One region of the Saccharothrix sp. BKS2 genome, then DNA from elsewhere that is predicted to be linked to it. Evidence: predicted binding sites of a transcription regulator. Region 1 holds the regulator's gene; the other holds the start of a gene.
What was found. The regulator HspR, encoded in region 1, represses chaperone genes until heat shock. The targets are predictions, from matches to a motif close to ANNTTGAGTNNNNNNNACTCAANNT.
Positions count from the first base shown of each region.

Region 2: the regulator HspR is predicted to act here: its motif matches at 1,991-2,015, upstream of lon (endopeptidase La).

Region 1 is NZ_JAUQOL010000002.1:118,241-121,650, reverse strand. Features, by position in the region: gene grpE (nucleotide exchange factor GrpE) at 1-309, shown strand, start outside; gene dnaJ (molecular chaperone DnaJ) at 330-1,493, shown strand; gene Q5530_RS03190 (heat shock protein transcriptional repressor HspR) at 1,496-1,924, shown strand; gene Q5530_RS03185 (FAD-binding oxidoreductase) at 2,727-3,410, opposite strand, start outside.
Region 2 is NZ_JAUQOL010000008.1:395,276-398,685, forward strand. Features, by position in the region: gene Q5530_RS19770 (ATP-binding protein) at 1-1,636, opposite strand, end outside; gene lon (endopeptidase La) at 2,026-3,410, shown strand, end outside.

The sequences.
Region 1 (3,410 bases):
CTCGACGACGTCGAGCGCGCCGAGGCCCACGGCGACCTCACCGGCGCGTTCAAGGCCGTGGCCGACAAGCTGGTCACCACCCTCCGCGGTCTCGGCCTGGAACCCTTCGGGCACGAGGGCGAGGAGTTCGACCCGTCCGTCCACGAGGCCGTGCAGCACAGCACGTCCCCCGAGGTCGGCGGACCCACGGTCACGGCCGTGCTCCGCCGCGGTTACCGCTACGGCGAACGGGTCCTGCGACCCGCGCTGGTCGGCGTCACCGACCACGAGCCGGAGCCGGCCGCCGCGGAGCCGGCCGAGGGCAGCTGAGGAAAGGGAGGTGATGTCCGGTGAGTGCTAGGGACTGGATCGAGAAGGACTTCTACCGCGAGCTGGGCGTCTCCTCCGACGCCTCGGCCGACGAGATCAAGAAGGCGTACCGGAAGCTGGCCCGGGAGCTGCACCCCGACGCCAACCCCGGCGACGCCAAGGCCGAAGCCCGCTTCAAGGCCGTCTCCGAGGCGTACGGCATCCTGTCCGATGCCGCCAAGCGCAAGCAGTACGACGAAGCCCGCCGCCTCTTCGCCGGGGGCGGCGGCTTCCCCGGCGGCTTCGGCACCGGGGGCACCGGCGGTTTCGACGTCGGCGACCTGTTCGGCCGCGCCCAGCAGACCGGCGGCATGGGTGGCCTGGGCGACATCCTCGGCGGCCTGTTCAACCGCCGGGGGGGCACCACCGCCTCCGCCACCCGGCCCCGCCGCGGCGACGACGTCGAAACCGACGTGCGGATCGACTTCACCGAAGCCGTCCGCGGCGCCACCGTCCCCCTGAGGCTGTCCAGCCCGTCGGCCTGCGGCACCTGCGCGGGCTCCGGCGCGAGACCCGGCACCACCCCCCGCACCTGCACCAACTGCGGCGGCGCCGGACTCGTCACCCGCAGCCAGGGCGCGTTCGCCTTCTCCGAACCGTGCACCGACTGCCGCGGCACCGGCCGCATCGTCGACGACCCGTGCCCGGAGTGCGGCGGCGACGGCGTCAGCACCAAGACGCGCACGCTCACCATCCGCATCCCCTCGGGCGTCGACGACGGCCAGCGCATCAGGCTCGCCGGCCAGGGCGAACCCGGGCGCAACAACGGACCCGCCGGAGACCTGTACGTGCGGGTCCACGTCAACCCGCACCCCGTGTTCGGGCGGTCCGGCAACGACCTGACCCTCACCGCGCCGGTCACCTTCCCCGAACTGGCCCTGGGCACCACGTTGACCGTGCCCACCCTGGACGGCAAGGTGACGTTGAGGGTCCCCGCGGGCACCGCCAGCGGCCGGGTGCTGCGGGCCAAGGGCAAGGGCATCGCCAAGCGCGACGGCCAGGTCGGCGACCTGCTCATCACGCTCCTGGTGCAGGTGCCGGACAACATGGACGCCGCGGCACGCGAGGCGTTGGAGAAGTACGCGGCGGTGACCACCCACCACGACCCCCGCGCCGAACTCAACGCCCTGGTGGAGAAGAGGTAGGTGTGAGCTTCCCGTTCCCGCCCGGCACCGACGAGGACACCCCGTTCTTCGTGATCTCGGTGGCGGCGCAGCTGTCCGGTCTGCACGCGCAGACGCTCCGGTCGTACGACCGGATGGGGCTGGTGTCGCCAGGACGCACGTCCGGGGGCGGGCGCCGGTACTCGATGCGCGACATCGTGCTGCTGCGCGAGGTGCAGCGGTTGTCGCAGGAAGAAGGCGTCAACCTCGCGGGGGTCAAGCGGATCATCGAGCTGGAGAACGAGGTCGGCGCCCTGCGCGCCAGGGTCCACCAGCTGACCGAGGAACTGGCCTCCGCCATGGCGGCGGCCGAGCAGGCGGCCGCGTCGGTGCACGCCTCCTACCGGCGTGACCTGGTGCCGGTGCGGCACGAGACCGCGCTGGTGGTGTGGCGGCCGGGGCCCAAGCGCTGAAATCCCGGGGATACACGATGGGGTGACTGATGTACGGAAACACCGTTACCGACCATCGGTTGCACATGAGGAACCCCGCGACCACCCCGCATCCCCAAAACCCACCCGACGGCCCGGCCACCCCACAGCCGGGCCGTCGGCCTTTCCAGGACCCGGCCTCAGCCCTCCACGATCCGACCTCGGGCCAGCCCCAGCCCTCCACGACCCGACCCGACCCGACCCGACCCGACCTCAGGCCAGTCCCCGAGCCCGGCCCAGGCCAGCCCCCGGCCTCAGCCCTCAGCGCCGACTCCGGTCTGGGCCCGGCCCCTCGGCCCGATCCAGCCCGCCCGATCCAGCCCGGCCTGACCCGACCCACCCCGGCTTCAGGCGAGCCCCTGGTCTCGGCTCAGCCCGACCTCCGCCGCCAAGATGCCGCTGCCCGCGTTCGCCCAAGCGCTCGGCGCGTCACGCCTGACGGGGATCGCCGCGGTGGTCCTGGGGCCGGTGCCCTGGTCGACAGGCTGGCCGCCGAAGCGGGGGATGTCGGCCCCGAGTGGCGGAGCTGATCAGCTCGGCGTGAGGCTGGCGGTCGGCCTCCTGCGCTCAGCCTCCAGCGGTCGGCCTTCGGGTGGCCGACCCGGTATGGCCGACCCGGTATGGCCGACCCGGTATGGCCGACCCGGTATGGCCGACTCCAGGTGGCCAACCCGGTGTGCGGGCGCTGATCAGCCTGGGTGCGGCTGCCGACCAACCCCGGCGCGGGAGTGCGGACCGGGGTGCGGCTGGTTCGGCTCGGAAGCGGCGTGGCGTGAGGGGTGGCTCAGTCCAGGGTGAAGGGGTCGTACTTGATCCGGTCCAGCGGGGTGCCCGCCACCAGCATCCGGGACACCGTGGCCCGGATCATCGACGGCGAGCCGCAGACCAGCACGTCGCGGTCCTGCCACGCGCCGTAGCGGGTGACGACGTCGGCCAGGGTGCCCTGCTCGACGCCGCGGGCGCCCGGGTCCGACTCCAGCACCGGCACGACGGTCAGCCACGGGTTCGTCATCGCGAACCGCTGGAGGTTGTCCAGGTCGTACAGGTCCTCGCGGGTCCGACCGCCCATGAACAGGTGGACGCGGGGGTTCTCGCCCCACTGCGCCATCTCGTCGATGATCGCGTGCATCGGCGCGACCCCGGTGCCGCCGGCGACCATGAGCACGTCGCGCCCGGACCTGCGGTCCACGCTGAGCCGACCCATCGGGGGGCCGATCCGCCACACGTCACCGGCCTGGGTGTGCCCGACGATCGAGCGGCTCACCCACCCGCCCTCGACCGAGCGGATGTGGAACTCGATGATGCCGTCCGCGCGGGGCGCGTTGGCGGGCGAGTAGTACCGCCACAGCCGGGCCCGCTGGGGCGTTTCGACGCTCACGTACTGGCCCGCGCGGTACCCGACCGGGTGATCCGGCTGCAACCGGATCACGGCCAGGTCCCAGCTCACCCGTTGGTGTTCCAGCACGGT
Region 2 (3,410 bases), on a different contig from region 1:
GGGTGGCCGCGGTGTCGGCGGCGTGCCTGCGGATCAGGTCGTGCATCCGGTGGTGACCGCGGGCGTCCTCGCCGATCAGCGACGCCTGCACCAGGCCGCGCAGCACCGCCCTGGCCGCGCCGGGCGGCAGGCCGGTGAGGCTCGCGGCGGCGGGCAGGCCGATGTCCGGCCCAGGCGCGATGCCGAGCAGGGCGAGGGCGGTGGCCTGGTCGGGGGTCAGGGAGCGCAGGGACCACGACAGCACGGTGGGCAGGCTGGCCGTCGGGTCGTCGTCGTCCAGGGCGTCCAGGCCGAGGTCGCGCAGCTCGGCCGCCAGGGCGGTCAGGGTGAGCTGGGGACGGGTGTGGGCGTGGGCGGCGACGATGCTCAGCGCCAGCGGGAACCCGCCGCACAGGGCGATCAGCTCGGCGACGGCGGCGGGCTCGGCGGCGAGGCGGCCGGGGTCGAGCCGGTGGGTCAGCAGGGCGCGGGCCTCGTCGTCGGCCAGCACGTCCAGCGGCAGGTGGTGGGCGTCGTGGGCGGTGATCAGCCCGGCCAGCCGTCTACGGCTGGTGACCAGCACGGTGCAGGTGTCGCCGCCAGGCAGCAGCGGGGTGACCTGGGCGGTGTCGGCGGCGTTGTCCAGCACCAGCAGCATCCGCCGGTCGCCGACCAGGCCGCGGAACAGCGCGGCCTGGGCGTGCGGGTCGACGGGGATGCGGCCGGGGTCGACGCCCAGGGCGTCGAGGAAGCCGCGCACCGCCACCGCGGGGTCCATCGGCTCGCCGTCGGGGCTGAACCCGCGCAGGTCCACGAACAGCTGGCCGTCCGGGAACCGCCCGAGGTCGCGGTGGGACCAGTTCAGCGCCAACCAGGTCTTGCCGATGCCCCCGGCGCCGGCGATCGCGGAGACGACCACCGTGGAGCTGTTCGCCACGGCGGCGTCCAGGCGGTCCAGCTCCTCCTGGCGGCCGACGAACGGCGAGGGCGGGGCGGGCAGCTGGTGGGGCGCGGACGCCGGGTCGGGCGCGGGGTGGTCCGCGGCGGTCCGGTCGGCCGGGTAGGGGTGGTCGGGCAGGGCGATCCAGGCGGTGTCGCGGGTCTCCTTCACGCTCACCGGCGCGGGCCGGAACGTGGCCGGGTCGAGCACCGCGGAGTTGCGGACCACCTCGTCGAAGACCCAGCGGGACACCACCAGCGCCAGCACGCCGGGGGAACCGGCCAGGGCCCGCTTCAGCGGCGCCGCGTCGATCAGCCGGAACGCGGTGGTCAGCGCGGTGGAGGTGGCGCCGTGGCCGTCGAAGGCGACCTCACCGGCGTGCACGGCCACCCGCAGCCGGACCCGCTGCTCGGGCGGGCAGGCGTCGTTGTGGGCGCGCAGCGCCGCCACCAGCGCGGCGGGCACCACCTCCACCAGCGGGCCTTTGGGGAAGTCCGGCGGCACGAGGACGAACACGCAGTCGCCGCGGTCCTCGTGGTAGCAGTCCTCCCACGCCACCCCGGCCGCCCGCAGCGCCGCCTCGACGACCCGGTACAGCCCGGCGCGCGTGCCCAGCTGGTGGGGCAGGGTGCGGCGCGGGTCGCCGAAGCCCTCCACGTCGACCACCACGATCGTGCGGTGCACCGCCGAGCCCGGGCCGCCGGCCGTCGTAGCCACACCGTGCATCGTGCCGGTGACGGCGGGTGAACACGATCACAACCGGAGAAGTGCACCCGAAAGCCGCAGCACCGCCCTCGGGGCCCGTCCCGTCGCAGGCTGCGCCCTCGGGCCTGCCCCCGTCGCAGGCCGTCCCACCACGGCCTACCCCTCACCGCCTGCCTCTCGTCGCCTGCTGCCGCCGCCTGCCTCCGCCGCCGCCTGCCCTCCTCACCGCCTGCCCCGCGCCGCCTCCCCCACCGCTGCCTCCCCCACCGCCACCTCCCCCTGCGCCCCTGCCCCCTCTCCCCCTGCGCCCCTCCCCGCCTGCTCGCTCTGGGCGAACAGGCGGCGGAAACAATTCCCCGCTCACCTTGGTTGAGCCAGTCAGACTCAACTTTGGAGGAATCATGGGCGAGACGTTGGCGCTGCCGGTCCTGCCGCTGGACGACGTGGTCGTGCTGCCGGGCATGGTCGTGCCGATCCGGCTCAGCGGCGTGGACGCCGGCGCCGAGGCCCGCGCCGCCGTCGAGGCCGCGACCGCCGCCGGTGGTCAGTCCAAGGTGCTGCTGGTGCCGCGGTTGGACGGGAAGTACGCCAAGGTCGGCACACTGGGCGTGATAGAGCAGGTGGGCAGGCTGTCCGGCGGCGAGCGCGCGGCCGTGGTGCGCGGCACCGAGCGGGTGCGCATCGGCACCGGCACGACCGGTCCCGGCGCGGCGCTGTGGGTCGAGGCGACGATCGCCGACGTGCCGCCCGCCGACGAGCGCACGCACGAGCTGGCCCGCGAGTACCGCGCGCTGGTCACGTCGATCCTCCAGCAGCGCGGCGCGTGGCAGGTGGTCGACTCGGTGCAGCAGGTCGACGAGCCGTCGGCGCTGGCCGACCTCGCCGGGTACGCCTCGTACCTGGGCGACGAGCAGAAGGTGTGGCTGCTGGAGACGCCCGACACCACGCGGCGGCTGGAGCGGCTGATCGAGTGGGGCCGGGAGCACCTGACCGAGCTGGACGTGGCCGAGACGATCCGCAAGGACGTCAAGGAGGGCGTGGAGAAGCAGCAGCGCGAGTTCCTGCTGCGCCAGCAGCTCGCCGCGATCCGCAAGGAGCTGGCCGAGCTGGACGGCAAGCCCGCCACCGAGGAGCAGGACTACCGGGCCCGCGTCGAGGGCGCCGACCTGCCGGAGCACGTGCGGCAGGCCGCGCTGACCGAGGTCGACAAGCTGGAGCGGACCTCCGAGCAGTCCCCCGAGGTCGGCTGGATCCGCACGTGGCTGGACACGGTGCTGGGCATCCCGTGGAACGAGCGCACCGAGGACTCCTACGACATCGCGGGCGCGCGGGCCGTGCTGGACGCCGACCACGCCGGCCTGGACGACGTGAAGGAGCGCATCGTCGAGTACCTGGCCGTGCGGCGCAGGCGTGCCGACCGCGGCATGGGCGTCGTCGGCGGGCGGCGGTCCGGCGCGGTGCTGGCCCTGGTGGGCCCGCCCGGGGTCGGCAAGACCTCGCTCGGCGAGTCGGTCGCGCGGGCCATGGGGCGCGAGTTCGTCCGGGTCGCCCTGGGCGGTGTGCGCGACGAGGCCGAGATCCGCGGCCACCGGCGCACCTACGTGGGCGCGCTGCCGGGCCGGATCGTGCGCGCCATCTCCGAGGCGGGCTCGATGAACCCGGTCGTGCTGCTGGACGAGATCGACAAGGTGGGCGCGGACTACCGGGGCGACCCGACCGCCGCGCTGCTGGAGGTGCTGGACCCGGCGCAGAACCACACGTTCCGGGACCACTACCTGGAGGTCGA